DNA from 3 places in the Pararhodospirillum photometricum DSM 122 genome. Region 2 is predicted to be linked to each of the others. Evidence: predicted binding sites of a transcription regulator. Region 2 holds the regulator's gene; each other region holds the start of a gene.
What was found. Region 2 encodes PhoB, which activates phosphate uptake and scavenging genes when phosphate is short. Its sites were predicted from a motif close to TNTCATAAAACTGTCA; they were not measured.
Positions count from the first base shown of each region.

Region 1: a site for PhoB is predicted at 2,782-2,797, ahead of RSPPHO_RS11020 (MlaE family ABC transporter permease). Genes of this name have one in related genera too.
Region 3: a site for PhoB is predicted at 8,097-8,112, ahead of RSPPHO_RS17565 (PhnD/SsuA/transferrin family substrate-binding protein). Genes of this name have one in related genera too.

Region 1 covers NC_017059.1:2,449,499-2,461,187, forward strand. Annotated here, with positions in the region: gene RSPPHO_RS11010 (cation-translocating P-type ATPase) at 1-1,924, opposite strand, end outside; gene RSPPHO_RS11015 (CsbD family protein) at 2,538-2,708, shown strand; gene RSPPHO_RS11020 (MlaE family ABC transporter permease) at 2,944-4,038, shown strand; gene RSPPHO_RS11025 (ABC transporter ATP-binding protein) at 4,043-4,876, shown strand; gene RSPPHO_RS11030 (MlaD family protein) at 4,866-5,777, shown strand; gene RSPPHO_RS17890 (PqiC family protein) at 5,774-6,373, shown strand; gene RSPPHO_RS11040 (polyketide synthase) at 6,633-8,051, shown strand; partial or broken gene gpmI (2,3-bisphosphoglycerate-independent phosphoglycerate mutase) at 8,018-8,944, shown strand; gene RSPPHO_RS11050 (murein hydrolase activator EnvC family protein) at 8,934-10,280, shown strand; gene RSPPHO_RS11055 (S41 family peptidase) at 10,277-11,602, shown strand; gene RSPPHO_RS19980 (hypothetical protein) at 11,637-11,689, shown strand, end outside.
Region 2 covers NC_017059.1:219,738-228,374, forward strand. Annotated here, with positions in the region: gene RSPPHO_RS00885 (CobW family GTP-binding protein) at 1-924, shown strand, start outside; gene RSPPHO_RS00890 (DUF1178 family protein) at 1,049-1,606, shown strand; gene RSPPHO_RS00895 (adenine phosphoribosyltransferase) at 1,972-2,487, shown strand; gene phoB (phosphate regulon transcriptional regulator PhoB) at 2,566-3,267, opposite strand; gene phoU (phosphate signaling complex protein PhoU) at 3,285-3,992, opposite strand; gene pstB (phosphate ABC transporter ATP-binding protein PstB) at 4,019-4,834, opposite strand; gene pstA (phosphate ABC transporter permease PstA) at 4,840-6,120, opposite strand; gene pstC (phosphate ABC transporter permease subunit PstC) at 6,225-7,622, opposite strand; gene RSPPHO_RS00925 (PstS family phosphate ABC transporter substrate-binding protein) at 7,862-8,637, opposite strand, start outside.
Region 3 covers NC_017059.1:1,065,926-1,077,614, forward strand. Annotated here, with positions in the region: gene dapE (succinyl-diaminopimelate desuccinylase) at 1-358, opposite strand, end outside; gene dapD (2,3,4,5-tetrahydropyridine-2,6-dicarboxylate N-succinyltransferase) at 369-1,220, opposite strand; gene RSPPHO_RS04650 (class II 3-deoxy-7-phosphoheptulonate synthase) at 1,548-2,924, shown strand; gene RSPPHO_RS04655 (nicotinate phosphoribosyltransferase) at 2,949-4,091, shown strand; gene RSPPHO_RS04660 (3-deoxy-manno-octulosonate cytidylyltransferase) at 4,193-4,933, shown strand; gene RSPPHO_RS04665 (prephenate dehydratase) at 4,971-5,837, shown strand; gene RSPPHO_RS17565 (PhnD/SsuA/transferrin family substrate-binding protein) at 5,891-7,978, opposite strand; gene secA (preprotein translocase subunit SecA) at 8,146-10,812, opposite strand; gene RSPPHO_RS17570 (DUF4175 family protein) at 11,068-11,689, shown strand, end outside.

The DNA of each region.
Region 1 (11,689 bases), 1.6 Mb from region 2:
CAATAGACCCAAAGTCATCATCCAAAAGAACAATCGAGGAAGCCTCGCGCGCCACATCGGTGCCGCGTCCGCCCATGGCAATCCCGATATGCGCCGCTTTGAGAGACGGCGCGTCATTCACTCCATCCCCGGTCATGGCGACAATCTCGCCGTCGGCTTTCAGCGCCAGCACCAAGCGGAGTTTTTGTTCGGGCATGATGCGTGCGAACACGCTGGCGGTGCGCACCCGAACGGCGAGAGCCTCCTCGGTCATCCCGGCAATGTCGTCGCCGGTCAGGCCGTCGTCGGCCTTGATGCCCGCTTGGCGGGCGATTTCCCGGGCGGTCGCGAGGGAATCTCCGGTGATCATCACAACCCGAATGCCCGCCGAGCGGCAGTCCTGGAGGGCCTTCGGCACACTGGGGCGTAGCGGATCGGCCAGTCCGACCAATCCCAGAAACTGGAAGGTCAGGTCTTGGGGCGAGTCCGGCCAGGGAGGGCCGGCGATGGTCGCGCGAGCCACCCCCAAAACCCGCCGCCCGCCCAGAGCCAGGGCGGCGGCAGCCTCGGCCAAAGCGGCGCGAGCGGTCGGATCCAGGCGGCACAAGAGGGCCATGGCCTCCGGGGCTCCCTTGGACGCGATCCGGGCCGGAACCGAGGGATCGGCACCTTGCCAAACATGGGTCACCGCCAGAAGCGAAGGGCGCAGACCGTATTGCCGGACCAGCACCTCGCCGGCGCCAGGAGGGAGGCCGGTCGGAGGGAGGAGTTCCCGGGCCAGATCGTGAAAGGCCCTGTCCATCGGATCGACAGGAATCGGGGCGCTGGCCAGGCAGCCGACCGTGACCAACTCCCAAAACGCTTCGGGTATCGGCTGGGCCGGGGCGTGTTCAAGAGAGGAGGGCACGGCGAAGGGGCGCAACGTGGCGTCTCCTCGGCGCATCTCGACGATCGACATGTGGTTTTGGGTCAAGGTTCCCGTCTTGTCCGTGCACAGCACAGTGGCCGAGCCCAGGGTTTCGATCGCGGCGGCCCGGCGGGTCAGAACGCGGGCCTGGGAGATCCGCCATGCCCCCATGGCCATGAACACCGTGAGCACCACGGGAAACTCTTCGGGAAGCATCGACATGCCAATGGCGATCCCCGCGAGAACCGCGTCGAGCCAACTTCCTCGCAACAGGCCATACAAAACAACCACCAGGAGGCTCACCGCACCACCGCCCAGGGCAAACAGCAAGACCAACCGGCGGGTCTGGCGACGCAGCCGGGGCGGTTCCCTGGCCACGGTATTGAGGGATTGGCCAATCTTGCCGATTTCGCTCCGGGGGCCGATGGCGCTGACCACCGCGATGCCTGTTCCGCGCACCACCAGGGACCCTGAAAACACCCCCGGCGTATCATCTCCCCCGGGGCGCAGGGCGTCACAGGCTTCACCGTCGATCCGCGCTCGTTTGCGCACGGGCATGGACTCGCCCGTCAGCAGGGATTCGTCGGCTTGGAGATCGTCACTGACCACCAGCACCGCATCGGCGGGCACGCGGTCTCCCTCCGCCAGGACCACGGAGTCACCGCGCACCACCTCTCGCCCGGCAACACGAAGACGCTTCCCCCCCCGGATTACCAGGGCTCGGGGACTTGTCAAATCCCGTAGCGCCTCCAAGACCCGCTCGGTGCGGGCTTCCTGGACGACGGTAATAAGAACGGACACGCTGGCGAAGGTCAGCAAGATCACAGCGTCGCGCGTGTTTCCCAGGGCTAGGTAGACGGCGCCTCCTCCCAGCAACAGGGCCAACATCGGTTCTTGGAGGACCTCTCCCCAGATTCGCAGCAAAGGGCGACGGCCAGGTCTGGGAAGCACGTTGTCCCCCTCTTCCCTGTGCCGCCTGTCGGCCTCCGACGTTTCAAGCCCCTGTCGAATGGCGCGATCGTCCTGGCCGCTGGGCATGTCCTGCTCCTTTGTTGGCAGAGGCTCCCCGGCTCAAGGCCTTGGGGAACGGGGCATTGCGGTTGGGCGATGAAGGGGGCGCTGAGAGGCAAGAAGGGAATCAAGAAAGGCCGGAGCCTCCCCAGCCCCCTCGTTGGGCGTCGAGGTCCCCGCCACCGGCGTTCCAAGAAACGAGGGGGGGAGCCGCTGTGAGGGGCCGCAGGATTTCATGAAAATAATCCAGGCCGGGGCTGCGGGGAGAGGGTCGGAAATTACGCACAGGGAGGAGAAAAATATGGGTTCCGGCCAGGGGGAGGGGTCTTTAGTAAAAAAACATAAATGAGATCATGGTTTAAGAGATGCGAGTGGTCTTGTGGAGTAGGTCTCTATGGTTTTGAAATCTTTGTGGGGATGTTCTGATGTGCGTATTTTCCGAGACTGCCGGCGCGACAGGATTTGATCGTATCTTCGTCAAAGGAAAGAGCGTCTCAAGGGCTTGAGAGGGCGCGGGGGGCTCTCCTCCCGGACCACAAGGGCCAGCCAGGACGGTTCTTTCGCGACGACGTCGGATCCCCCGTGGGATCGATGGTCCCCGCGCCCAACCGGCGCTCCCCTAAAATAAAGGCATGACACCATGGACAAGGATCGCATCGTCGGATCCGCCAAGCAGATCAAGGGCTCGATCGAGGAGGCCTTGGGCAAGGTCTTGGGCGACGCCAAGTTGGAAGAGGACGGTCGCGCCGATCAGGCCGAGGGAAAGGCCCAGAACATCGCCGGCGGGCTCAAGGATTCCGATAAGGAATGAGGCCCGTCGGCGCGGGAAGGCGGGGGAGGCCTCCTCCCCGGCCCCTCCTTTGCCCCGTCCTCTTCTGGGTTCGTGACGCTCTTATAAAAGGCTGACCGGTGGGCACCCGCCTGGGGGCTGGCGTGCGATAAGGAACCCGACAGTGACTCCTGTTGTTGTTGCCCCAGATCTCTCCTCCCCCGTTTCGGTACCCATTCCTCCCAGGGGGCCCGGGGCGGGGGGACGAGGGTGGACGGTGGAGATCGACAGCAAGCGCACTGTCTTGACGGTATCGGGCGACTGGATCGGCGGCGACAGGGGCGTGGACATCGGCGCGGTGGCCCGGATTCTCGCCGAAAAGCCCTCTGTTTTGGTGTTTCAGGCCGAGGCGTTGGGGCGCTGGGACAGTGGTTTGCTGGCTTTTCTGGGGCTTTTGCGCGACGGCGCCCTCGCGCAGGGCTTGAGGGTGGAGGATAGCGGATTGCCCGGGCCGGCGCGCCGTTTGCTCGCCCTCACCGTCGTATCGGGAGAGCTCGGTCCAAGCGCGGGTGTGCCCCCATCGTTTTTAGCACGCGTTGGAGGGGCGGGACTGGGCGTTGCAACCGAGGCGCTGGCCGGCATCGGCTTGGTGGGCCGGGTGGCCCTTCAGAGCGGTGCGGCGCTGCGCGGTCCTTCCGTTGTGCGGGCAACCGACGTACTCGACGCCATGCGCCAAGCGGGAGGCGCCGCCTTGCCGCTGGTTGCGGCGGTCAACGCCTTGGTTGGCGGCATTTTGGCGTTTGTCGGAGCGGTTCAGTTGCGCGGCTTCGGGGCCGATGTGTATGTGGCGGGAATGGTCGGGATTGCCGTGGTGCGCGAAATGGCGGCGTTGATGACGGCCATCCTTCTGGCCGGACGCACCGGCGGCGCCTTTGCCGCCACGTTGGCGACCATGCAGGGCAACGAGGAAATCGACGCTCTGACCGCCGTGGGCATTCCGGTGGTGGACTTTCTTGTGGTGCCGCGGGTCCTCGCCCTCACCGTGATGATGCCGCTGTTATACCTGTATGGATGCGCCACGGGCATTTTGGGAGGGTTTTTCGTTGCGGTGGCAACCCTGAATGTGTCAGCGATCGCCTATCTGCAAGAAACCCGCCTCGCGGTCTCGGGTCTTCAGTTTGCCCTTGGTCTGAGCAAAAGCCTGAGCTTTGGGKCCCTGATTGCTCTGGCTGGCTGTCATGTTGGCTTGCACGCCGGGCGCAGCGCCAGCGACGTCGGCCGCGCCGCCACCACCGCCGTTGTTGCGGGCATCGTTGGTGTGATCGCGCTGGATGCCGTTTTTGCCCTTTGTGCCAATGCGATAGGGATCTAGCGTCATGATGTCCTCGTTCGTCGCGCCCACCGTGCCCGCCGCCGCTAAAATTACGGTGAGGGACCTCGCGATCGGCTTCGGGGCCACGGTCATTCAGCACGATGTGTCGTTCGAGGTCCCGACCGGGGCCATTTTTGCGATCATGGGGGGAAGTGGCTGCGGCAAAAGCACCCTCTTGAAGGCGATGATCGGGCTATTGCGCCCTCAGGCCGGCACCATCCATGTGGGCGACGAAGATTATTGGGCCGCCGATGCTCCGCGCCGCGCCGTTTTGGGGCGTCGCTTTGGCGTTTTGTTCCAAAGTGGCGCCCTTTGGAGCTCGATGACCGTGGCCCAGAACGTTGCCTTGCCTCTCAGTTTACTGACCTCGCTGGATCCGGCCTCGATCAACGCCCTGGTTCACGTCAAACTCTCCTTGGTTGGGTTGGCCGGCGCCGCCGATGTTCTGCCCGCGGCCCTGAGTGGCGGCATGCGCAAGCGGGCTGGTCTGGCCCGCGCCCTGGCCCTTGATCCCGAGGTTTTGTTTTTCGACGAACCCTCGGCCGGACTGGATCCGATCACCGCGCGGCGTTTGGACGATCTGATTTTGGAGGTGCGCGACGGGTTCGGCACAACCATTGTGCTGGTCAGCCATGAGTTGCCCAGTCTGTTCGGCATTTGCGACAACGGCGTGTTTTTGGATGCCGACACCAAGACGGTCCTAGCTCACGGAGCGCCGACGCTCTTGCGCGATACCTGCGCGCATCCAACGGTCCATGCCTTCATGACCCGATCCCGACCGTCTGGCGCCCCTGGGGGGCCAGGGGCGGGACCGGGGGAGTCCCGCCGTGGCGTCTAACCCCACCGTTGTTGGTGTTTTTATCCTGGGCGCCCTGGGCCTGGGGGCCGGCGCCTTGGTGCTGTTCGGCGGCACAACCTGGTTCACCCCGGTGGTCCACGCGGTGGTTCATTTCCAGGGCTCGGTGGCCAACCTGGGGGTTGGGGCGCCGGTTACGTTTCGCGGGGTTCAGGTGGGCACGGTCACCGCCATCAGCATTACCTTGAATACCGACACCCTGGTCGCACGCATCCCGGTGTTTCTTGATCTCGATCCCTCGTTGATCGTCCTGGATCGCAAGGGGAGCGCGCCCGACGAGGCCCGGTTCGACGAACTGCTCAAGGCAGGGTTGCATGCCCAGCTTAATATGCAAAGCCTGATCACGGGACGGCTGCGTATCGATCTCGACATCAAGCCCGGGGTCACGGGAACCGTGCTGGGCGAGGCGCAGGACCGCCCGGAAATTCCCTCGATCCCTTCCACGCTTCAGACCATCGAAAGTGCCATCACCGACCTGCCCTTGAAGGAAATGGTGGAAAACACCCGCCAGACCCTGATCGCTCTCCAGCGCATCGCCGAGATCTTGCCTCGTGAGATCGGCCCCCTGGCCGACAGCATCAAGCAAACCTCCGATGCGGCCCGGGTTACTCTCGCCGCCATCGACCATCTGGCGGTCACCAGCGAGCATCAGCTCGCGGGGGTTGGTGATCATCTCGGACGTGTTCTGGAGACCTCAGAGCGCACGCTCACCCAGGCTGGTGCCCTGGTGGGATCGATCAACGCCATGACCAACGCCGAGTCGTCGATGCGGGCCGGGTTAGAGGCCACGGTCCGCGATCTGGCCGCCAGCGCGAGTGCCCTGCGCGGCTTTGCTCATACGCTGGAACGCGATCCCAGCGCGTTGATCGGGGGGCGGCCATGAGGCGGGGGAGGGGACGGGCCTTGGTGCTGGCGCTGGCGCTGGCCAGTCTTTGTGGATGCACGCGCCAGCCCGCCCCGCGTCTTTTTATTCTCGCTCCGGCGACCCTCGGCCCCGCCAGCGTGATTTCGGCGCAAAACGGAGCGCCGCTCGTCTCTTTGATGCCTGTGAGGGTGCCCGATTACCTGGATTCCACCGATATTCTGCGCCGTACCGGTCCCAACGAACTGACCCCGAGCCCTGACGGTCGATGGGGTGAACGCTTGTCCTCGGGTCTGACCGACGCCCTGGCCTCGGCCCTGTTGCCCCACCTGCCGGGGCAGGTTCTGACCACCCAGCCCGCCCCCCAGGCCGCCCGGCGCTTGAGCCTTGTGATCGAAACGCTGGAGATCGGGCGCGACAGTTGCTGGGTGATCGCGCAGTGGGAAGATCGTCGCTTGGGGTCACGCGAGACGACCCGGCGGGGACGCGGCGTGTTCGTCGAGTCCACCGGAGCCCAGAGTGATGATTCCGCCGTGGCCGCCGCCTTGGGTCTGATCATCGAACGCCTCGCCCGGTCGATGGTCGAGACTGAAAGCCCGGACATCCGCGATCCATAACGTGTCCCCTGGGGGCAGTGGGTTAACAGAGGCAGCCCAGAAACTTCGGGCACGGTGTTCAGCGATCGTCCAGCGGCGGGTTCCCCTCCCTTGGGGGCGAGAGGTCCGCCAAGCGGTTTCACACGACCGAAGGGCCCCCCTTCTTGGATCCCCTTGATTCCCCAAGAGAGCTTGAGGAGTGCGAAAAGAAGGGTTGCCTTCCTGTCAAGCGGGGATCACCCTCGTGGAAGGAGAAAAAAACAAATAGGCGCCGCAAAAGATGTCTCGTGTTGCCATCATTGGGGCTCAAGGCAGGTTCCCAGGCGGAGCGCCGGAGCCGGAGGCCTTTTTCCAACAGTTGATGGCCGGGGCGTGTTGGGCGGGGCCGGTGCCCCCGGAGCGCTGGTCGGCGGCGCGCTTTCAGGCGACCGAGAAGGCGGCCGGCAAGATGGTGGTCGAGGGCGGCTCTTTCCTGGATCCCGACGTCCAGGGGTTCGATCCAGACGTGTTCGGGCTGGCCCCCGAGGAAACCGCCTGTCTTGACCCGCAGCAGCGCCTTCTCCTGGAGGTGGCCTGGGAGGCGCTGGAACGTGCCGCCCTGGATCCCGCCGCCCTGGCTGGTCGGCCGGTCGGGGTTTATGTCGGGGGGTTCACCACCGATCACTTGCTCAATCAGTTCGCTGCCCCGGCCCGGGGGGGGCTGGGGCGGTTTTCGGCCGTGGGCTCGACCCTGACCATGCTGGCCAACCGGCTGTCCCATGTGTTTGACCTGCGCGGCCCCAGCCTGACCGTCGATACCGCCTGTGCCTCTAGCTTGAGCGCCCTGGCCCTGGCGGTGCGTGACCTGGAGGCCGGGGCGTGTTCCCTGGCGCTGGTCGGTGGGGCCTCGGTGATGCTGCGCCCCGAGTATCCTCTGGCGATGGCCGCTGCCGGTCTGCTGGCCCGCGACGGTCGCTGCAAGCCGTTTTCCGTTCGCGCCGATGGCTATGGCCGGGGGGAGGGCGCGGCGGTGCTGGTGCTCAAGCCGGTGGCCCAGGCAAGCGCCGACGGGGATCGGGTGTGGGCGGTGATCGAAGGGGTGGGGCAGGGCCACGGCGGGCGCACGGCGGGGATTGCCTTGCCGCACGGAGCGGCGCAGCAAGAGGTCATGGCCCGGGTTCTGGCCGCCACCGGCCTGGATCCCAGCGACATCGGCTATGTCGAGGCCCATGGGACCGGCACCGAGCGCGGTGATGCGGTCGAGGCGGCGGCGATTGGCGCCGTCTATGGCCGAGGGCGCGCTTCTGCCCTGCCCATAGGGTCCGTGAAAGCCAACATTGGGCATCTGGAGGCGGCGGCGGGGGTGGCCGGGGTGATCAAGGCCCTGGGGATCCTTCAGGCCCGGTGCCTGCCGCCTCACCGGCTGGAAGGGGCGCCCAGCCCGGCCATTCCCTTTGCCGCCCTGGGCCTGCGGCTGGCCCGGGCCGGGGAGCCCCTGGGGGCGAGCCGGGTGGCGGTCAATGCCTTTGGTTATGGCGGGAGTCTGGTCCATGTGATCTTGGGGCCGGGGCCGCCGGACAGCGGCACGGCGCTCGGCGCGGCTCCCTTGGGAGAGGTTCTGGCGGGGGAGGTCCTGGTGCCGCTGGGGGCGCCTTCCGCGCCAGCCTTGGCCGAGGGGTGCGAGCGGCTGGCGAGGGCGAGCACGCCGCCGATCCGGTAGCGGCCATCACCGGGTTTTATGCCACGCACGACAAGGGCGATGAGTTCGTGCTGCCCACGGTGATTGCCGACTACGCCGGCATGAAGGACGGCGACGGGGTGCTGTTTGCCAACTTCCGCGCCGACCGGGCCCGCGAGTTGACCCGGGCCTTGCTGGAGCCGGGCTTTGACGCCTTTCCCCGGCAGAGCCCGGCCTTGGTGCGGGGTCTGGCCCTGACCGAGTACTCCCGCGAGCACAACGCCTTCATGGACGTGATGTTTCCGCCCGAGGCGCTGACCAACATCCTGGGCGAGGTTCTCTCGCGGGCCGGGCTGACCCAGTTGCGTCTGGCCGAGACCGAGAAATATGCCCACGTCACGTTTTTCTTTAACGGCGGCGAGGAGCGGGCCTTCCCGGGCGAGGAACGGATCTTGGTGCCCAGCCCCCGGGTGGCGACCTATGATCTCCAGCCCGAGATGTCGGCGCCCGAGGTGACGACCCAACTGGTGACGGCCATCGAGAGCGGACGCTTCGACGTGATCATCGTCAACTACGCCAACGGCGACATGGTGGGGCACACCGGCATCTTGGAGGCAGCCATGCGCGCGGTGAGCACGGTGGACGCCGGGCTGGGGCGGGTGGTCGAGGCGGTGAAGGCGGCCGGCGGCACCATGCTGGTCACCGCCGACCACGGCAACGCCGAGATGATGCGCGACCCAGTGACCGGCGAGCCCCACACCGCTCACACGGTCGGCAAGGTGGACCTGCTGCTGGTCAACGGTCCGGCCGGGGCCACTTTGGCCGAGGGCCGGCTGGCCGACATTGCCCCCACCCTGCTGGCTCTTCTGGGTCTGCCTCAGCCGGCCGAGATGACGGGCCGGTCCTTGTTGGGAGGACATCCTGTTGGGGGGTGAGCGCGCCTTTTCCCGGCCTGGATCCTGGTGGCGGACCCCGGCCTTGCTGGCCGGCCTTGCGCTGGCGGGAGCGGCCGGGAATGGCGCGCGGGCGGCGGAGCCGTCGCCCACCGATTTGCAGGCGGTCGAGCAGGAGCTGAAACGCGAGGAAGCGGAGCGTGCCCGGCTCGACCGCGAGGCCCAGGCCACCGAGCGCGAGGCCAAGGCTCTGGCCGAGCGTATGGTGGCGGCGGCGCGGCGCATTCAGGACCAGGAGGAAACCCTCTCGGCCCTGGAAAGCCGGCTGGCCGCCCTGGGCCGCGAGGAAAAAGCCCTGAGCACCGCCTTGTCGCGCCGCGACGATCAGGTCGTGCGGGTGCTCACGGCGGTGCAGCGTCTCGCATGGCGGCCAACCGAGGCTCTCCTGGTGCAACCGGCCCCCCCGGCCGACACGGTGCGGGTCGCGATCATGCTGCGCCAGGCGATCCCCCGAATCCGGGACAACGCCCGCACCCTGGCCGGAGAGTTGGTGGCGCTGCACAACATCGATACGGCCATTCGCGCCCAGCGGGCCCAGATCCGCGCCACGGGCGACGCCTTGCGGGCCGAGCATGCCGCCCTCCTGACGTTGAGCGAAACCAAGCGGACCCTGGCCCAAGACCTGCGAGCCAAGGGGCAGGCCGCCGAGGAGCGCATGGGGAGACTGGCACGGGATGCCCAGGACCTGCGCGACCTGCTGGCCCGTCTGGAAGCCGAGAAAAAAGCCCGCGAGGAAGAAGCGCGCCTGCAACGAAAGCGCGAAGAAGAGGAGCGTCAGCGCCGTGAGCGCGAGGAGGCCGAGCGCCGGGCCCTGATAGCCCAGCACCAGAAGCCGCCCTCACCGATCGTGGCGGCTCCCCGCCTGGAGCCCGCCCCCACCATCGAGGAAGTGCCCGATACCGGGTTCGAGCGGGCCCGGGGCCGCATGCCCTTTCCGGCGCGGGGGCGTTTGGTGGGCGCCTACGGGGAGCGCACCGAGCTTGGTGGCATTGCCAAGGGCCTTCGGATCGCCACGCGCTCCGGCGCGCAGGTGGTGGCCCCCTATGAGGGCGTCGTCGCCTTCGCCGGGCCTTTTAAGGGCTATGGCAATCTCTTGATCATCGATCACGGCGGAGGATATCATACGCTGCTGGCGGGGCTTGGCCGGATCGACGGAGTGGTGGGGCAACGCCTGACCGCAGGCGAGCCGGTTGGGGTCATGCCGGCCGCGGACGGCAGCGGGGACACGCCGGCCCTGTATGTGGAGATGCGCCGCAAGGGTCAGCCGATCAATCCTCTCCCCTGGCTTACGGCAAGCAAAGGTAACGCAAGCGGATGACCTTTAAGAAATGGATCATGGCCGGGACCATCGCCGGCTCGGCGTTCACGGCGGGTTTCATGTCCGGGGGGAGCTGGGCCGAAGCGCGTGGCGGACGCACTTATGAACTCCTCGACTTGTTCGCTGACGTCTTTGAACGAGTCAAGCGCGACTACGTCGAGGAAGTGGCCGACGAGCCACTGATCGAGGCGGCCCTTAACGGCATGCTGACCTCCCTTGATCCTCACTCGGGCTACCTCAACGCGCAATCCTTCGAGGACATGCAGGTCCAGACCAAGGGCGAGTTCGGCGGCCTTGGGATTGAAGTGACCATGGAAGAGGGGCTCGTCAAGGTCGTCTCGCCGATCGACGAAACCCCGGCCGCCCGGGCCGGCCTCCAGCCCGGCGATCTGATCACCCATCTCGACGGCACCAGCGTCATGGGCATGGCCCTGCCCGAGGCCGTGGAGAAGATGCGCGGCCGCGTGGGCACCGACATCCGCCTGTCGATCCGTCGCGGCAACCAGAAGCCCTTCGATGTCACCCTGACCCGCGCTGTCGTCACCATCAAGTCGGTGCGCTCCCGCCTGGAGGGGGATATCGGCTATATCCGCATCACCACGTTCAGCGAAAAGACCGACGACGGCCTGATCGACGCCATGAAGAGCCTGAAGAAGGAAGCCAAGGGCTCCCTCAAGGGCTATGTCCTTGACCTGCGCAACAACCCGGGCGGCTTGCTCGAACAGGCGATCGCGGTGGCGGACACCTTCCTCGATGCTGGCGAGATCGTCTCGACCCGCTCGCGCGACCCCAAGGACACCCAGCGCTTCAATGCCCGCTCCGGCGATCTGGCCGATGGCCTGCCCATGATCGTGCTGATCAACGGCGGCTCGGCCTCGGCGAGCGAAATCGTCGCCGGCGCCCTCCAGGATCATCATCGCGCCCGAGTGCTGGGCACCCAGTCCTTTGGCAAGGGCTCGGTCCAGACCATCATGCCGCTGCCCGGCCACGGGGCCATGCGCCTGACCACGGCGCGCTACTACACTCCCTCGGGACGCTCGATCCAGGCGGTGGGCATTCAGCCCGACCTCCAGGTGGAACAGCCCGGGGTCAGCGCGCCGGCGCGCGGCGAGGCCTCCTTGCCGCACGCCCTCGACAACGACACCCTCGACCGCCTGCCGCCGACCAGCAAGCCCAAGAGCAGTGACCCCCAGGCCCCTCAGGAGAACGCCCCGGAACAGCCCGCGGGCAAGGACGGCGCGCCGGCAACCGACGTTCAGCTCAACCGGGCCCTGGAACTGCTGCGCGGCGGCGACGCCGGCAATCCGGCCACCCCGAAGTAAGGAAAGGGGAGGTCATCGTGCGGGGAGCAAAGCCGTGGTAAAAAGTCCCTCCCGACCCAAGAGAGGGGCGGCCCCGGCTGCCCTGGA
Region 2 (8,637 bases):
GACATGGTAACGGCCCTGCGCGAGTTGTTCTTGAAGCGGGTCAAGGGCGAGGTGCCTGAGTTCCAGCGGCTGGTGATCGAAACCACCGGCCTTGCCGACCCCGCGCCCATCTTGCACACCTTGATGACCGATCCCCTGATCAGCGCGCACTATCGCCTGGACGGGGTCATCACGGTGGTCGATGCCTGTTTGGCCGCGCGGCAGCTTGACCAGCAGCCCGAGGCGGTCAAGCAGGTGGCGGTGGCCGATCGCTTGGTGCTGACCAAGACCGATCTCGTCGATCCCCAGGATCAAGACGCCCTGACCGAACGCCTGCGCGCCCTGAATCCGGCCGCCCCGATTCTGATCGCCCAGCACGGGGCCCTGGACTACGACCTGCTGCTCGACTGCGGCCTGTTCAGCCTGGATGGCAAAACCGCCGATGTGGCGCGCTGGTTGCGCGAGGAAGCCTACGAGGCCGAGCGCGGCGACGACCCCGCCCACCGGCATCACCACCATGGCCATCATCACCATCATGATCACAACCATGACCATGACCATCATCACGATCACCCCCATGATCACCACGAACACGACGAGCATCACAGGCACGATCGCAACCGCCACGACGATCACATCGGTGCCTTTGTCCTGACCTATGACAAACCCCTGCCCTGGGATGCCTTCGTCATGGCCATGGACATGCTCATCGCCAGCAAGGGCGAAGGGCTGTTGCGGGTGAAAGGGATCTTGGACATCCAAGGCCAGGACAAACCGATCGCCGTGCATGGCGTCCAGCATATTTTCCACCCGCCGCTGGCCCTGCCCGCTTGGCCGGAAGGAGAACCAAAGCGCTCGCGTCTGGTCTTCATCACCCGCGACTTGACGCGCGACAGCGTGGCCGGTCTGCTTGCCGCCACCTTCGAAAGCGAAATTCTGAGCTGACGCTTTTCTCCTCAAAAAGGGCAGCGCCCGTGCCGGTTTGGCCCTGGCGCCCCTGAGCAGAACCGTCTACCTTCAATCTTTGGGGGTCGGGAAGTCCCGGCCCCAGCCCACGAGGACAGGGGGCATGATCCGCTATACCCTGGTTTGCACCAATGAGCACGATTTCGAGGTCTGGTTTCGCGACAGCGCAACCTGCGATGCCCAATTGGCGGCCGCCGAGGTCCCTTGCCCGTTTTGTGGCTCCTCCCAGGTCGCCAAGGCACTGATGGCCCCCAGCGTGGTATCAGGCCGGGGCAAGGACGCCCGCCGCGCCGAAACCTTGTCCTTGCTGGGACGCGCCCTCGCGGCGGCAGCGCAAAACGGGGCAGAGGCCACGCCCGCTCCTCCGGCCCCCCTCCCCGCCCCCCCTCCCGCAGCGGTACCAACACCGACACCGGCGGCGACAGCCCCCGTCCTCCCGCCTAGCCCAGTCGCCGAGGCCCTGCGCGAACTCCGCCGCCACGTCGAGGAAACCTGCGAAGATGTCGGCGAGCGGTTCGCCGAAGAAGCCCGCCTCATCCATTACGGCGAAGCCGACGAACGCCCCATCCACGGCAGCGCCACCTTGGAAGACGCCAAGGCCCTCCACGAAGAAGGAATCAACGTCGCCCTCCTCCCCTGGACCCGGCGGGTCGAGAACTAAGACGGGGGTGTTCGCCTCGGGTGATACGGGGCTGCCGCCCCGATCCCCGCCTGGGGCGATGCCCCAGACCCCCTTTTTTCTTCTGTTCATGGCCCTCCCGCCCCCCTCTTTTGAAAAGCGTGCTTTCAAAGAGGGGGGCGGGAGGGCCAATTAATAAGCATAACGCGATAAACGTGGGGGCATTTTCTCTCTTTCGTCGGCGCCGGGCGGCCCCCGGGCTCGGTCAGAGGGGGGTGGGGTCCATGTCGGGGAAGGAAGAGTTTTCTCAAGAGGCGAAGGGACTTTCCGGCTTTCACCCGTTGCCTGGGCCTTGTACCCTCCGCGCCCGAAGGCTTTCCCCTGTTTGACCGACACCGGAGTCAGCGATGAATCTCAAGGATCATATCCGCGAAGTGCCTGATTTTCCCAAGCCGGGAATTCTCTTTTACGATATTTCCACCCTGCTTGCCCATCCCGATGCCTGGCAGGTGGCCATGGGCCGTATCGCCAAGGCCGTCGCGCCCCGCGCGCCCGACGTGCTGGCCGGTATCGAGTCCCGGGGTTTCCTGGTCGCGGCGCCCTTGGCCCTCAAGCTCGGTCTGGGCTTCGTCATGGTGCGTAAAAAGGGCAAGCTGCCCGGCAAGACCGTGCGTCACGAGTATGCCCTGGAATACGGTACCGATACGGTCGAAATCCAGGAAGGAGCGATCGAGCCCGGCCAGCGCGTGGTGATCTTGGATGACCTGCTGGCCACGGGGGGGACCCTCAACGCCGCCGCCGACCTGTTGACCAAGGTCGGCGCCAACGTGGTGGGCGCCGCCTGCTTGATCGAACTGACCTTCCTGAAGGGCCGTGAGCGCACGGCGATCCCGGTGGACAGCCTGATCGCCTACGACTCTTAACGGCATGAGAGGGCTGGGGAGGCGAACCTCCTCAGCCCTCTCTCCTCTCGGATCCCTTGACGACCAAAAGACGGGGCTTTAACGAGCCGCTGTGGTGTCGGCGTCCAAGGCGTAGCCGGCCGCGCGCACCGTGCGGATCAAGTCACCATCGCTCTCGCCATTCAGCGCCTTGCGCAAGCGGCGAATATGAACATCGACGGTGCGGGGCTCGACATAGATATCGGGGCCCCAGACGGCGTTCAGGAGTTCCTCGCGCGAAAATACCGCTCCGGCGTTTTGCATCAAAAACTGCAACAGCCGAAATTCAGTCGGCCCCAGGTGAATGGACCGACCGCCTCGGGTGACGCGGTGTGCGCCCAAGTCCATGACCAGATCCGCGTAGATCAGGCTCCCCTTGCTGTTGGTGGGCTGCGAGCGGCGTAACAAGGCCTTCACCCGTGCCAGCAGCTCGGGCATCGAGAACGGCTTGGACATATAGTCATCGGCCCCTGTATTGAGGCCACGAATCCGGTCTGCCTCCTCGCCACGCGCCGTCAGCATCAACACCGGCAGATCGCGGGTCCGAGGCTTGCGGCGCAATTGGCGGCACACCTCAATGCCCGACATCACCGGCAGCATCCAGTCGAGGATCATCATGTCCGGCTGATCCTCGGCGACCATGGTCAAGGCTTCCTCGCCATCCATGGCCTCGACGACGCGATACCCCTCCTTTTCCAGATTGTAGCGCAAGAGGGTCACCAGGGAGGCCTCGTCCTCGACGATCATCACTTGTGGTTTCATGCTCAACTCACGATACCCTAGAGGCGGTCCCCCGTGTCTCCGATCCCTCCCCCCTTGGGGCGGGCCGCGCGCAAGGGAGTGCCGGACACGAGAAAATGGATGTTTTCGGCGACATTGGTGGTGTGGTCGCCAATGCGCTCGATGTTCTTGGCCACAAAAAGAAGGTGTGAGCAGGCTGAGATGTTGCGGGCGTCTTCCATCATACAGCTTACCAGCTCACGGAACAGGGCCGTGTATAGATGGTCCACCTCCTCGTCCCGGGACCAGGCTTCAACGGCTTTATGCAGGTCCTGGGTTCCGTAGGCATCCAAGGTGTCGTTGAGAATGTCGCGCACCAGCCGGGACATGCCGGGGATCGAAGCCACGGGGCGGGCCGGCGGGAGCTGGTTAAGCACCAGAACCCGCTTGCCCACATTCGAGGCATAGTCGCCAATGCGCTCCAGATCCCCCGAGATCTTGAGCGCCCCAATGATGGCCCGCAGATCCGCCGCCATGGGCTGGCGCAAGGCCAGTAAGCGCACGGCATGGTCGTTGATTTCCTGCTCCAGGGCATCAATGCGGGCATCGGCGGCGACCACTTGGCCGGCCAAGTCGCTGTCGCGCCGCACCAGGGCCTGAACGGCGTTGGCCAATTGGGCCTCCGCCAGTCCGCCCATGCGCAGAACGGCCTTCACCAGAGTCTTCAGATCCTCATCAAAGGATCGCACGGTGTGCTCGGCGTTCATTTTTGTCTCCCCGGAGCGGGTAGGACTTAACCGAAGCGGCCGGTAATATAGCCCTGTGTCAGATTATGCTGCGGGTTGGTGAAAATCACCTCTGTATCCCCGCATTCAATCAGGCGCCCGAGATGGAAAAAGGCGGTGCGCTGCGACACCCGCGCCGCCTGCTGCATCGAGTGGGTCACGATGACGATGGTGTAATTGGAGCGCAGTTCGTCGATCAGTTCCTCGACTTTGGCCGTGGCGATGGGGTCGAGGGCCGAGCACGGTTCGTCCATCAAGATCACCTCGGGCGACACGGCAATGGCCCGGGCAATGCACAAGCGTTGTTGCTGGCCACCCGACAGGCCGGTGCCCGGTGATTCCAGGCGGTCCTTCACCTCTTCCCACAGGCCGGCGCGTTCTAGCGACGACTGAACGATTTCGTCCATCTCTGCCTTGGTGCGGGCAATCCCGTGGATGCGCGGGCCATAGGACACGTTTTCGTAGATCGACTTAGGGAAGGGGTTGGGCTTTTGGAACACCATGCCCACCCGGGCCCGCAGTTCCACCACGTCCACCTTCTTGTCGTAGACATCCTCCTGATCGAGGCGGATATCGCCGGAAACCCGACAGATATCAATGGTGTCGTTCATTCTGTTCAAGCAGCGCAAGAAGGTGGACTTGCCACAGCCGGACGGGCCGATGAACGAGGTCACCTCACGCGCCGCGATGTCAAGGCTCACGCTCTTGATGGCGTGCTTTTCGCCATAATACACGTTGGCGTCGGTGACCGAGACCTTGACGTCGCGATCGCTGATGCGGGGCTGGCCAGCGGTACCGGTGAAGACTTCTTTCTGGTCGGTCATGGGGCTTACCACTTCTTTTCAAACTTCTTGCGCAGGATCACCGCGCCGGCATTCATCAGGATCAAGAAGCCCAGCAGCACGATGATCGCCGCCGAGGTTCGTTCAACAAAGGCGCGCTCGGGGCTGTCGGCCCACAGGAAGATCTGCACGGGCAACACGGTGGACGGGGTCAGTGGACTCGTCGGCACATCGGCCACGAACGCCACCATGCCAATCATCAGCAACGGCGCCGTTTCGCCCAAGGCGTGGGCCATACCGATGATCGTGCCCGTCAGCATGCCCGGCATGGCCAGCGGCAGCACGTGGTGAATGATCATTTGCATCTTCGAGGCGCCCACGCCCAGGGCCGCCTCGCGGATCGACGGCGGCACCGACTTGAGGGCGGCGCGGCTGGCAATGATGATGATGGGCAAGGTCATCAAGGTGAGCACCAGACCGCCCACCAGAGGCGCCGAGCGTGGAAGCCCGAACATATTAATGTAAACGGCCAGACCCAACAGACCGAATACAATCGACGGCACGGCCGCGAGGTTGTTGATATTCACCTCGATCAGGTCGGTGAACCAGTTGCGTGGCGCGTATTCTTCCAGGTAGACGGCCGCCGCCACCCCAATGGGAAACGACAGGGTCAGGGTGACCACCAGGGTGTAGAACGACCCCACCAGGGCGCCCCAGATGCCGGCCAACTCGGGCTGGCGGCTGTCGGCGGCGCTGAACAAAGTGGAGTTGAACGCAGAATGGATCAGGCCCCGGCTCTTGAGCCGCTCGAACCATGCGATCTGGTTATCGCTGACCCGGCGGTTGCTCTCCTGAACATCGGTCTTGATCCGGCCCTTGGCCAGCATGTCGATGTCGGCTGACACCGGAATGCGCATGGTGATGCGATCGCCAATCAGGGTCGGGGAGTCGAGGACCATTTCACGCACCCGGTAGGTCGCCCCTTCCGAGATCATGGCCATCAATTCACGCTTTTCCTGACGGCCGGTGACATCGGGGAACAGGTCGCCCATCGCCTGCGTGATCAGCTTGCGATAGTTGGCGTTGGAAATCGCCTGGAAGTCCCGGGTCCCCTGCGGATCAATGTCTTGGGGATAGAGGGTGACCTCCAGTTCCATTTCCGTGGTCCAGAAGGCACTGAAGCCTTCCGAAAAAATGGTCACGAACAAGGTCATCAGCATGACCAGGGCCATCAGGATGGCGCCCAGGCCGCAGGCGCGAAAACGTCTTTCCTGGGCATAGCGCCGGGCCAGTCCTGCCCGGACGATTTCGGTGGTGTTTTGGGCCATCGGTCTTCCTCGTGGTGGCGCTGGACTCGCGTGATCCAGGCGCCCGCAAAGCGTTCGCGGCAACAGCTTGACCTCCTGTGCGCCGGAGGCCGGGGCGGACGGGATCAGTCGTACTGTTCGCGGTACTTGCGCACGACGTGCAAGGCCACAACATTGAGGATCAGGGTGATGAAGAACAGCACGAGGCCTAGGGCAAAGGCCGCCAGGGTCTTGGGACTGTCAAACTCCTGGTCGCCCACCAGCAAGGTCACGATCTGCACCGTCACGGTGGTCACGGCCTCGAAGGGATTGGCGGTCAGGTTGGCGGCTAGGCCAGCGGCCATCACCACAATCATGGTCTCGCCAATGGCCCGCGACGCGGCCAGCAGCACGCCGCCCACAATGCCGGGCAGGGCGGCCGGGATCACCACCCGGCGGATCGTTTCGCTCTTGGTGGCGCCGAGGCCGAGCGACCCCTCGCGCATCGCCTGGGGCACGGCGGAAATCACGTCGTCGGACAGCGACGAGACAAAAGGAATGATCATGATGCCCATGACCACACCGGCGGCCAGGGCGCTTTCGGACGACACCGACAGACCCACGCTCTCACCAAACGAGCGGATGGCCGGCGCCATGGTCAGGGCAGCAAAAAAGCCGTAGACCACGGTGGGGATGCCCGCCAGAATTTCCAGGGCCGGCTTGGCCCAGGCCCGGAACTTGGGCGCGGCGTATTCCGACATGTAAATGGCCGAGAACAGGCCCACCGGTACCGCGACCAGGAGCGAAATGGCGCCAATCACCGCCGTGCCGACAAACAAGGGCACCGCGCCAAACGCCCCCGACGAGCCCACCTGATCGGCGCGCATCGCCATCTGCGGGCTCCACTCAAGGCCGAACAGGAAGTCGGTGACCGGAACCTTGAGGAAAAAGCGGTAGCTCTCGAACACCAGGGACAACACGATGCCGATGGTGGTCAGGATGGCCACCGTCGAGCAGGTGATCATGAAGACCCGCACCACCTTTTCCACCGCGTTGCGCGCGCGCAGCGACGGCGTGATGGCTCGCAGCCCCCAGGCGGCCCCGGCCAGGGCCAACGACACCACTAAAACAGCCATGGACCAATAAGCGATGGTCTCCAGGCTCGCGCGATAGTGGCCGGCCTCGACCACGGCGGGATCACTTGACGAGGAGATGTTGCCGGCGGCCACGTTGGCAATATCGTTCATCAGCAGGCGGACCCGCGCCGGATCCAGGGGCTGGCCCGAGGGATCGTTGACCAACGATGGCGGCAGGGTCGAAAGCACCAGCTCATGAACGACAAGGGGTTCAATCACCAGCCAAAGCACGATCAGGGCCAGGGCGGGCAGGCCGCACCAAAGGGCCACGTACAGGCCATGGTATCCCGGGAGCGAATGCAGCACCACGGGATGGGGTCCCGCCTTGCGCAGTGCCAGCCGGGATCCAAAAACATGGGACATGGTCGCAAGCGCGGCCACGGTCAGGATCAGCAGCAGGGTGTTCATCGCGTCTCACGCCGTCCGAACGGAGAAGGAAAGGGCAACCATGTCACCAAAAACCGCCGCGCGCGGGGCGGCTCGGGGCGGGGGGATGGTTATTGTCTGGCCGCTATTGACCAGAAACAACACCCACCCACAACAGATTTTACACGCCGTTCCCGGAAAAACGCGCCTAACCCGGGGATAAGGACAACACCCTGTTTCCCGGCTTTTTTCCGGGAAACAGGGCCGGTGTTGTCAGAGTTTTAGAGGGCCAGCGGGGCGAGCGCCTGGGCCTTCTTGGCGGTCTCGACGCGCTCGGCGTCGGGCAGCGGGATCAGGCCCTTGTCAGCCAAGTAGCCCTCGGGGCCCCAGGCGGTGTCGCTGGTGAAGGCGCTCACGAATTCCTGAATGCCGGGGATGGTGCCGACGTGGGCCTTCTTCACGTAGAAGTACAGCGAACGCGACACGCCATACTTGCCAGAAGAGATGTTTTCGAAGGTCGGATCAACCGCATCCACCCGCGAGCCCTGGATCTTGTCGGCGTTCTGCTCCAGGAAGGAGTACCCGAAGATGCCCAGAGCCTTGGTGTTGCTCTCCAGCTTCTGAACGATCAGGTTGTCGTTTTCGCCGGCCTCAATGTAGCGGCCGTCTTCGCGCACCGAGGCGAACACCTTCTTGAAGGCGGCTTCGTCGGTCTTCTTCAACTCCTTGCACTCCGGCAAGGTCTCGCAGCCCGCTTCCATCACCAGCTCAACGAAGGCGTCGCGGGTGCCCGAGGTCGGCGGCGGTCCCAGAACCTCGATTTCCACCGCCGGAAGCTTCGGATCGATCTCGCTCCACTTGGTGTAGGGGTTGGCCGTCCACTTGCCGTCCACCGGAACTTCCTTGGCCAACGCCAGGAACAGGGTTTTCTTGTTCACGTCAAAGAGCGGCGCCGTCTTGGCGTTGGCCAGCACGATACCGTCGAAGCCGATCTTGACTTCGGTGATCTCGGTCACACCGTTTTTGGCGCAGGTCTCGACCTCGGAGGTCTTGATGC
Region 3 (11,689 bases), 850 kb from region 2:
CCACGGCGCCCCGGCCATAGAGCAGGCCGTCCTCGACATCGGCGGCAAAGGGATCGCGGGTCCAGCCACTGTCTGCCGGCGCCGGCACCACGTCGGTGTGGCCGGCGAAAGCCAGCACCGGCCGGCCGGAACCGCGCCGGGCGAACAGGTTATCCACCCGGGCCTGATCACCCTCGCCTCCCTCCTCGCCGAAAGAAAGGCGCTCGACGGCGAAGCCCAAAGCGGTGAGCGCTGCTTGCACCACATCGAGCGCGCCGTTATCGGCCGGGGTCACGCTGGGACAGGCGATCAGAGCGCGGGCCAGGGGCACGGGATCGGCCAGGGCGTCGGCCGTCCACTCGGACGCAAGAGGACTCACCAGGGACTCCTTAGCGCGGCAGATCGCGCAGCAGATCGTTGATGGACACCTTGGCGCGGGTCCGTTCATCCACCCGCTTGACGATGACGGCGCAGGCCAGACCCGGCCCCGGGGTGCCATCGGGCAGCGGCTTGCCGGGCAAGGTGCCGGGAACGACGACGGCACCGGCCGGCACGCGGCCCATGAAGACCTCGCCGGTCTCGCGGTCGATGACCCGGGTCGAAGCGCCGATAAACACGCCCATCGACAGCACGGCGCCGGTTTCGACGATCACGCCCTCGGCCACTTCCGAACGGGCGCCAATAAAGCAGTTGTCCTCAATGATCACCGGCCCCGCCTGGAGCGGCTCCAGCACGCCGCCGATGCCCGCGCCGCCCGACAGATGGACATTGCGCCCGATCTGGGCACAGGAGCCGACGGTGGCCCAAGTGTCGATCATCGTGCCCTCGCCAACGCGAGCGCCCAGATTGATGAAGCACGGCATCAAGATCGCCCCGGGAGCAACATAGGCCGAGCGACGCACGACGCAAGTGGGCACGGCGCGAAAGCCCGCCTCCTGAAAGCGCGCAGCGTCCCAGCCCTCGAACTTGCCGGGCACCTTGTCCCACCAGACGGCGCCGGCCGGGCCACCGGTCATGACGGTCATGTCGGACAGGCGAAAGGACAGCAGCACCGCTTTCTTGAGCCACTGATGGACGGTCCAGGTCCCGTCGATCTTTTCCGCGACGCGCAGGGTGCCCCGATCAAGGCCGTCCAGCGCCGCTTCAACGGCGTCGCGCACCGGACCGTGGGTGGCCGGGGTCAAAGCGTCGCGCTCTTCCCAGGCGGCATCAATGATCTGGCTCAGGGACTGGTCGGTCATGGCGTCCTGGTCGCTCCTGCGAATGTCTTGGGGAGGGGGCCTCCGGCAGGTCCCAGGGTCGTGGGCACACGCGAAGGCGTAAAGAACCGGCAGCGAGAGGGTCTGGGCCGGGCCACAACCATACCCCCCGAGGCGGTCAAGTCAACCATGGCCAAAGGAACGAAGGGGGGGGGAGAGACAAAGGGAAGGCTGGGGCGGCGAGGCCTCCCCAGACCCCTCCGATCCTGGGCGGCTTTTTCGCTGGTCAGGAGGAAATCGCTTGCGTATATCGAACCCTTCTCGCCTAAGGATCTCTCGACGCCCTCACACGCTAAGGAATCGCCCGCCATGGCCTCGACCTGGACCCCGGACAGCTGGCGCTTGAAGCCCGCCCGGCAGATGCCGGACTACCCGGATGCCGCGCATCTCGCGGCCGTCGAAGCGGAGCTGGCGCGATTTCCCCCGCTCGTGTTTGCCGGCGAAGCCCGTTCCTTGCAAAGCGCCCTGGCCCGGGTCGGCGAGGGCAAGGCTTTCTTGCTGCAAGGCGGCGACTGCGCCGAAAGCTTCGCCGAGTTCTCGGCCAACACCATCCGCGATACCTTCCGCGTGATGCTGCAAATGGCCGTGGTGCTGACCTTTGGCGCCGCCTTGCCGGTGGTCAAGGTGGGGCGCATGGCCGGTCAGTTCGCCAAACCGCGCAGCGCGCCGTTCGAGACCGTCGAAGGCAAGGAGTTGCCCAGCTATCGCGGCGACATGGTCAATGCCATGGATGCCGACCTGGACGCCCGCATTCCCAATCCCGACCGCTTGCTGCGGGTCTATCACCAGTCGGCCGCCACCTTGAACCTCCTGCGCGCCTTTGCCCAGGGCGGCTTTGCCCATCTGGCCCAGGTGCACGAATGGACCCTGGGCTTTGTCCAGGGCAGCCCGCAGGCCGAGCGCTATGGCGCCTTCGCCGATCGTATCGCCGAATCCCTGGACTTCATGCACGCCTGCGGCTTCACCGCCGAATCCGTGCCACAGATGCGCGAGACCGACTTCTACACCAGCCACGAGGCGCTGCTGCTCAACTACGAGCAGGCCTTAACCCGCACCGACTCGCTGACCGGGCGCTGGTATGGGTGTTCGTCGCATTTCCTGTGGGTGGGCGATCGCACCCGCGAGCTTGATGGGGCCCATATCGAGTACCTGCGCGGCATTGCCAACCCGGTGGGGGTCAAGGCGGGCCCGTCGATGAAGACCGACGACCTGTTGCGGCTGTGCGACGTGCTGAACCCGCACAACGAGCCGGGCCGTCTGACCATCATCGTGCGCATGGGGGCGGGCAAGGTGACCGAGGGCCTGCCGCCCTTGATCCGCGCCATCACCCGCGAGGGCCGCAACGTGGTGTGGTCGTGCGATCCCATGCACGCCAACACGGTCAAGGCCAGCAGCGGCTACAAAACGCGCGACTTCCTCAAGATCTTGCAGGAAGTCACCGAGTTCTTTGCCGTGCACCGCGCCGAGGGCACCCACCCGGGCGGCGTGCACTTTGAAATGACCGGGGCCGACGTGACCGAGTGCATCGGCGGCGCCCAGGAGATCACCGAGGCCGCCCTGGGCGATCGCTATCATACCCATTGCGACCCCCGCCTGAACGCCAGCCAGTCCCTGGAACTGGCGTTCTTGATCGCCGAGGCCCTGAAGGCCGAACGCAGCCGCCTACGGGCCCAATCCCGCGCCTGAGCGGGGAGTGTGGAGGAGAGGACCATGGACAGGCGCTCCGATCGCTGGCCCGGTGCGGCCGAGGTCGCGCAGTGGACCGACAAGTATTTTTCCCGCACCGCCGATGTGGTCCGGCGGTTCGGGGATGTCACGGTGACTTATGCCGTGTTCATGCGCCGTCCGGTGCTGTTTGCGCCGCGTCTGGCCCTCGACTGGCTGAAAAACGTGGCGGCCGAGCGCGGCACCCCCGTGGACATCACCCCCCTTTATAAGGAGAGCGAATGGGTGGGCGCCGGCGAGCCGATGGTGTATCTCACCGGCTCGTTTGCCGCGCTGTCCGAACTGGAGACCTTGTTTCTCCAGAAGCTGGGGGCGTGCTGCGTCGCGGCCTACAATGCCTTTCACATGTGCATGGACCTGCCCACGGTCGCCTTCCTGGCCATGGATGCCCGCCACTGCGCCGGGACTGAAATGGCCGATCTCATGGCTTATGCCGCCTCGGTCGGCGGGCAGCGGGCCCGGCGCAAGGGCGACGCCAAGGGCTTTGTCGGCAACGCCACCGACGCCACCGCCCACTACTTTGGCCAGGACGAGGGCCGGGGCACCATGCCCCACAGCCTGATCGGCTATGCCGGCTCGACGTTGCGCGCCGCCGAGATGTTCCACGAGACCCACCCCGAGGTGGATCTGATCGTCCTCGTCGATTACTTCGGCCAGGAAATCACCGATGCCCTGGCCGTTTGCCGCCGCTTTCCCGAGTTGGCGGCCGAGGGCAAGTTGGGCATGCGCCTCGATACCCACGGCGGGCGCTTCGTCGAGGGCCTGGACACCCAGACCTCTTACAGTGTCCTGGAGCGCAACGCCCGCGAGGCGATCCGCGGCTACCGCTCGGAAACCGAGTTGCGCTACCTGATTGGCACCGGCGTCTCGGCCGCCGCCTTGTGGCACATGCGCGAAACCCTGGACCGGGCCGGCTTCCCCGCCGTGCGCCTGATTGCCTCCTCGGGCTTTTCCCCGGCCAAGTGCCGGGTGATGGCCTATGCCAAGGCCCCGGTCGATGTTATCGGCACCGGGTCTTATCTGCCCGAGAACTGGAACGAAACCTACGCCACCGCCGACATCATCTCCTACAATGGCGAAGCGCGGGTCAAGGTAGGCCGCGAGTTCTTGTTGCGCGCGCGCGAATAATCGGCTCACAACGCCGCGTTGATGATCCCCAAGGGACTGAGGGGTCTGGGGAGGCCAGCCTCCCCAGCCTTCCTTTCTCCCGAGGACGGAAAGTTGAAATCATGACCCCCCTTCTGGTCATTCCCGCACGTCTGGCGGCGACCCGCCTACCCAACAAACCGCTGGCCGACATCCACGGCGAACCGATGATCGTCCACGTCTGGCGCCGAGCCCTTGAAGCGGATCTGGGCCCGGTTCTGGTGGCGGCGGGCGATCCCGAAATCGTGGCCGCGATCCACGCGGTTGGCGGCGAAGCCGAGTTGACCGCCCCCGATCTGCCAAGCGGCTCGGACCGGGTGTGGCAGGCCCTGTGCCGACGCGACCCCGAAGGCCGCCACGATGTCATCCTCAACGTCCAAGGCGATCTACCGACCCTCGCCCCCCAAGTTCTGCGCGAAACGTTGCGCGCTCTAGCCACCGATCCGAGCATCGACATCGCCACCCCGGTGTGTGCCATCACCCGCCCGGAAGAACGCACCAATCCCAACGTGGTCAAGGCAGTGGCCGGCTTTGCCCCCGGCGCGCGCCACGCCCGCGCCCTCTATTTCAGCCGGGCCAGCGTGCCGTCCGGCGACGGGCCGCTTTACCACCATATTGGGCTCTATGCGTGGCGCCGGGCCGCGCTGGCGGCTTTTGTCGGCTGGGCGCCCGGCGTGCTGGAGCAGCGCGAGCGGCTGGAGCAGTTGCGCGCCCTGGAGCATCATTTGCGCATTGAGGCGGCCCTGGTCGAGACCGTGCCGCTTGGCGTGGATACCCCCGAGGACCTGGAGCGAGCCCGCGCCGCCCTGGCGCCCCGGGCGTGAGCGTCTTGTTGTTTCCTTCCCTTGGAGTGCGCCGTCCATGAGCGATCCCACCGTGACCGTGGCCTTCCAGGGCCTGCCCGGGGCCTATTCCCATATGGCGTGCACGCGCCTGTTTCCCGGCTGGTCGGTGCTGCCCTGCCCGGCGTTCGAGGACGCCTTTGCTGCGGTGCGCGAAGGCCGGGCCCGCCATGCCGTGCTGCCCATTGAAAACTCGGTGGCCGGCCGCGTTGCCGACATTCACCACCTGATGCCCGATTCTGGCTTGTTCATCGTCAACGAGTTCTTCCTCAAGGTAAGCCACCACCTGTTGGTCGTGCCCGGCACGCCGCTCGAAAGCGTCAAGGTCGTGCGCAGCCATGTCCACGCGCTGGGCCAATGCCGCAAGTTCATCAAGGCCCACGGCCTGACCGCCATCGTCCACGCCGACACGGCCGGCGCGGCGGCCGAACTGGCGGAGCAGCGCCGCCCCAACGAAGCGGCCATCGCCAGCGAACTGGCCGGCGAGTTTTATGGCCTGGAGTCCCTGTGCGCCAACATTGAAGACGAAAACCACAACACCACCCGCTTCCTGGTCATGGCCCGCGAGCCGGTGGTGCCCCGCGATGATCTGGCGTGCATCACCACCTTTGTCTTCCAGGTGCGCAACGTGCCGGCGGCGCTGTACAAGGCCCTGGGCGGCTTTGCCACCAATGGCATCAACATGACCAAGCTGGAGAGCTACCAGGTGGGCGGAACCTTTGTCGCCACCCAGTTCTATGCCGACGTCGAGGGCCGTCCCGAAGATGCCCCCCTCACCCGCGCCCTGGAAGAACTGGGGCACTTCACCAAAGAAGTTCGGGTCCTCGGGGTCTACCCCGCCCATCCCTACCGCTTCGCCGCACGAAAAGGGTTGCCGGCCGAATAAGCCCGCACAAAAGAAGGGGCCTGGGGAGGCTGGCCTCCCCAGCCTTTTCTCTTCTAGCCTCCCGCCCCCTTCGGAAAGCTCAAGACAAAGGTACTCCCGCGACCGGGCTGGGACCGTACCGTGATCCTGCCGCCATGACGGGTCATGATCTTCTTGCACACCGCCAAGCCCAACCCGGTCCCCTCGCGCGGTTCGTCGGTTCGGGCCCGTTGGAACAGGGCGAACACCCGGTCTTGATCCTCCGACGCGATGCCGATGCCATTGTCGGTGACTTCGATCACCACCTCTTTGCCGCTGTTCCACCCGCTCACAGAAATGACCGGAGAGAGGGTCTTTTGCCGATAGGTGATGGCGTTGCCAATCAGGTTTTGGAACAAACGAACCAAGTCGATACGATTGCCTAACACGGTGGGCAAGGGGGTCCCCAGATCAATGCGAGCCTCGCTCTCGCGCGTGGCAACGCGCAGGTTCTCCAGGGCCTCGCGAACGACGGTCGCCAGATCAATGGATTCCCGGGGCGTGGTGAGGCTGCCGACCCGCGAGTAGTCGAGCAAGGCGACGATCAGTTGGTCCATACGCCGGGCCCCGCCGAGGGCAAAGTCGATGAAATCCCGCATCTCACCGGTGGCGTCGGGTCCCAGCCGGCGATTGATCAAGTCCAGGTAGCTGCTGACCATGCGCAAGGGTTGGCGCAAGTCATGGGAGGCCACGTGGGCGAAATGCTCCAACTCGGTGTTGGAGCGTTGCAACTCGGCCTCCAGGGCCTTGCTGCGGGTGATGTCGTGCCAGACGCAAACCAGCGCGGGCCGCAAGTCCAGATCAATGCGGTTGATACACACGTAGGTGATCATCGGCGAGCCATCGGCACGAGCGTGGACCCACTCAAAGCACGGGGACTGGCCGCCAAGCGCCGCTTGCCTGATCTCCTCGTGGATCTGCCGCGAGGGGCGGCCGTCGGGCTGGATCTCGGGGGAAATGTCGAGAGGCCCCCGCCCGACTATCTCGCTTTTGCTACGGCACCCCAGGACATGCAAGGCGGCGGCATTGCACTCGGTAAAGCGATCCTCGACTAAGATCAGCATGGGTTGAGGAGACGCCTCGAACAGCTTGGAAAAGCGCAATCTCCCTTGACGAACCCTTTTGTTTTGCCACTCCAAAATCCCAACCGCCGCCCCCAGCAGCAGGCAAAACACCAAAACAGCGACAACAGCGCTTCGATAGCGCCCCCAAAGATCGGCCAGGGAAAAAAACGGCGGCGCATCGAAAGGCGGCGCACGCATCCGGTGCAAAACCTCCTCCACCGGGCCATAGTCGGCGGGAATGGTAAACCCCTCGATCCCCAGAGCGTGCGCCAGCTCTGTGTGCTCCCCAAGGGTCAACAAGGCCACCGTCAACCGCCGGGCCCGGTCGGCCTCCAAACCGGGCCGCACCGCCACGGGCCACTCGGGATACAGCCGGGTCGAGGTCGCGTGCGGAAAAAACGGCTCCTCCTGGCGATGCAACACCCGCACTGAGGCCGGGTCGAGCGTCCCTTTGGCCACCATGGCTTCCATCTCGCTGGTGTGCACAAAGGCGACATCGACGCGCCCCTCAAGCAGAGCCTCCACGGCCCTGTCATGGGGCATGCCGGTGACCAGGATCTGCTCGCCCTGGGGGATGGGTACCCCGGCGGCCAGCAGTTCGAAGGCTTGCACCTGGAAGCTCCCCAAGGACTCCACGGACGGCGTAGCCACCCGCTTGCCGACGAGATCGGACAAGGTCGTGATCTGGGGGTCGTCGGCGCGCCCCAAGATAACCCCGCCAAACGAACTCAGGGCCTTTTCCCCCTCGCGGACCACCTTGGTGGCCACGGGGGCCGACACGGCAGAGCGGGCTTTCAAAACGCTGTAATGGGATGGATTGGTGATCACCACGTCAAGGGCCACGGCGCTCACCGCCGCGTTCATCTCCGGGGTGCCATAGGCCTCCACCACGACGGAGCCCCCCAGGGCCTCTTGCAGATACTGGGCCAAGGGCTGCCACTGAGCCCGCGTTCTGGCCACATCACGACAGGCCAGCAGCCCCACCCGCAACGGCTCGTCGGCCTGAACGGCGCCAAGGCCGGTCAAAAACACAAAGAGCACGACCAGGATCTTGTTCACGGCATCGCTCCTGTCCCCGTCCAGTGCTTGGGGACCCGGCGTCCGGTTTCGACCGCCCTCGCCAGTCCCCCCGGGGACCCCGGGACGGGGGAGAGAGCGGGCCACTCCCTCCCTCGTGTGTCTTCAAGATGACACTCCTTGAGACTTTTGGCAAATGGGGCTGCCGCTTAAGCCAGCGCGCCGTGGCAGTGCTTGTACTTTTTGCCCGAACCGCAAGGGCAAGGCTCGTTGCGCGAGACCGGCCCCCAGGTTTCGGGGCGCTGGGGATCGATGGGGTGACCGGTCACGCTCATGGCGACGGGGCCGGTCGCCGAGGTCGGGATCGGGGGCTCGGTCTGGGCCTGGGGCGGCGGCTCGAAGTTGAGCTGAACGTTGCACAACACCGCCGTGACCCGCTCGCGCAGTTCGGACAGCATAGCCTGGAACAGCGAGAAGGCTTCCGACTTGTATTCGTTGAGCGGGTCGCGCTGGCCGTAGGCGCGCAAGGAAATGCCTTGGCGCAGGTGCTCCAGGTGCAGCAGATGTTCCTTCCACACGCCATCCAGGATTTGCAGCAGCAGGCTCTTTTCGACCATACGAATGACCGACGCGCCATAGAGGGCGACGCGCTCGGCCATGTGGGCGTCGGCGGCCTCGACCAGACGGGCGCACACCTCGTCGGTGGCGATGCCTTCCTCGTGGGCCCAGTCGGCCAGCGGCACCGACAAGCCCAAGATCCGCTCGACCTTTTCGGCCAGCCCCTCGACATCCCACTGCTCGGGCATGGCTTTGTGGGGCATGGCGGCCAGCACCATGTCCTCGATGACTTCGTGGCGCATGGCGGACACGGTCTCGCTCACGTCCTCGACGATCATCAGATCGCGGCGCTGTTCGTAGACGACCTTGCGCTGGTCGTTCATGACGTCGTCGAACTTGAGCAGGTTCTTGCGGATCTCGAAGTTGCGCGCTTCGACTTTTTGCTGGGCTTTTTCCAGGGCTTTGTTGACCCAGGGGTGGACGATGGCCTCGCCATCCTTCAAGCCCAGCTTGCGCAGCATGCCGTCCATGCGGTCGGTGCCGAAAATACGCATCAGGTCGTCTTCCAGCGACAGGAAGAAGCTGGTAGCGCCCGGGTCGCCCTGACGGCCCGAGCGGCCGCGCAACTGGTTGTCGATGCGGCGGCTTTCGTGGCGCTCGGTGCCGATGACATAGAGACCGCCCGCGTTCAGGGCCTGGGTCTTTTTGGCTTCGATATCAACGCGCAGGGCAGCGATGCGCGCGTTGCGCTCCTCTTCGGGCAGGTCGGCCGGGATTTCGCGCTGGACCCGCATGTCCAGATTGCCGCCGAGCTGGATGTCGGTGCCACGGCCGGCCATGTTGGTGGCGATGGTCACGGCGCCCGGCACGCCGGCTTGGGCCACGATGAAGGCTTCTTGTTCGTGGTAGCGGGCGTTAAGCACCTGGGGCTTGATGGTGGTGTGCTTGCGCAACAACTCGGCCAGCATCTCGGACTTTTCGATGGACGTGGTCCCCACCAGAACCGGCTGACCGCGCTTGTGGCACTCGTCGATCAAGGTCACGATGGCGTCGTACTTTTCCTTGGCCGTGCGATAGACCTCGTCGTCGTGGTCCTTGCGCTTGACCGGACGGTTGGTGGGAATATCCACCACGCTCAGGCCATAAATCTCCTGGAACTCGGGGGCCTCGGTCATGGCCGTGCCGGTCATGCCGGCCAGACGGGGATACATGCGAAAGTAATTCTGGAAGGTGATCGAGGCCAGGGTCTGGTTCTCGGGGCGAATATCGACGTTTTCCTTGGCTTCCAGGGCTTGGTGCAAGCCATCGGAGAAGCGCCGGCCCTCCATGGCGCGGCCGGTGAACTCATCAATGATGATGACCTTGCCGCTTCGCACCATGTAGTGCACATCGCGGTCAAAGAGCTTGTGGGCGCGCAAGGCCTGGGTGGCGTGGTGCAAGGCCGTGACGTTGCGGGCATCGTAGAGGCTGCCCTCGACCAGCAAGCCGGTTTCTTGCAGCAAGGTCTCGATATGCTCGGAGCCTTCGTCGGTAAACGTAACGGCGCGGGCCTTTTCGTCCACCTCGTAGTCGTCGGGCACCAAGTGGGGGATCAGTTTATCGACGGCGCGGTAAAGAGCCGAGCTGTCCTCGGCTTGTCCCGAAATGATCAAGGGGGTGCGCGCCTCGTCGATCAAGATGGAATCCACCTCGTCCACGATGGCATAAGAGAAGGGCCGCTGGACCATATCCTCCAGGCGGTGCTTCATGTTGTCGCGCAGGTAGTCGAAGCCCAACTCGTTGTTGGTGCCGTAGGTCACGTCGCAGGCATAGGCCGCCTGGCGCTGGGCATCGTCCATCTCATTGACAATGACCCCGACACTGAGCCCCAAGAAGCGGTAGACTTGGCCCATCCACTCGGCGTCGCGCTTGGCCAGATAGTCGTTGACCGTCACCACGTGCACGCCCCGGCCGGTCAAGGCATTCAGGTACACAGGCAAGGTCGCGACCAGGGTTTTGCCTTCGCCGGTGCGCATCTCGGCAATGCGGCCTTGATGCAGCACGATCCCGCCCATCAACTGCACATCGAAATGGCGTTGACCCAAGGTCCGCTTGGCGGCCTCGCGCACGGTGGCGAAGGCTTCGGGCAACAGGGCCTCCAAAGACTCGCCATCGGCAAGGCGGTCCTTGAACCAGCCGGTGCGCGCACGCAATTCCTCGTCGCTCAGTCTCTCCACCTCTGGCTCCAGAGCCGAGATGGCCGCGACGGTCTTGGTCAGACCCTTGATGGTCCGGTCATTCGCGGTTCCGAAAAGCCGCCGGGCAATGGCGCCGAACATGGAAATCCTCGAGGTTGCGGGAAAGGTGGCGGGCGGACGAGCCCACGGCTCCCGACGACACCGGGAACCGGGATGGAACAGATAAGCGCCGTCCTTCGTCCTGTCAACGCAGGGCGGCGGCGGCGCGCTGGCGAGACAAACCCCGACCCTGCCCAAAACAAGACGCTTCACGAGCAGCACCTTGCATTTTTTGCTTTTCCCGGCGAGGTGTTGTCCCCATCTTCAGCCGAGACGCCGTTTCGCAGGGAGCCCCGCTTGTCCTCCCCCCGCCCGCCCCCGCGCCGCCCCTCCGGCCCCCGCTCCTTTTGGGAGGGGACGAGGCGCTGGCTGTTGCTCAGTCGCCTGTTTTTGGTCTGGGAACGCCTGTGCGCCGCCTTCTGGCCGCTGGCCTCGGTCCTGGGGGGGCTGCTGGCCCTGGCCCTGGCGGGCCTGCCCGCCTGGATGCCGGCCTGGGGCCATGCCCTGGTCTTGATGATCGGCGTCGCCTTGATCCTCGCCACGACAGGAGCCGGGTTGCGGCGCTTTCGCTGGCCCAGCCCGCACGAGGCGCGCCGACGCCTCGAGGCCGGCGCCACGGAGCGGGTGCTGACCGCCGCCACCGACCGTCTTGCCCTTGGAGACGCCGATCCCCTGACCCGGGCCCTGTGGGCCCGCCACCGCCGCCGAGCCCGCGCCGCCGCCGCCCGGTTGCGCCCGCGGCCGCCCGATCCCGTGGTCGCTGCCCGGGACCCGCGGGCGCTGCGCTTTATTCCGGTGCTGCTGCTGGTGGTGGGGGCGGTTCTGGGAGCCGGGGATCCGGGCTCCCGCCTGCTGGCTTTCTTGTCCCCGCGCCTGGGCAACGGCGAGGGCCGGCCCATCGCCCGGGTCTGGCTGACGG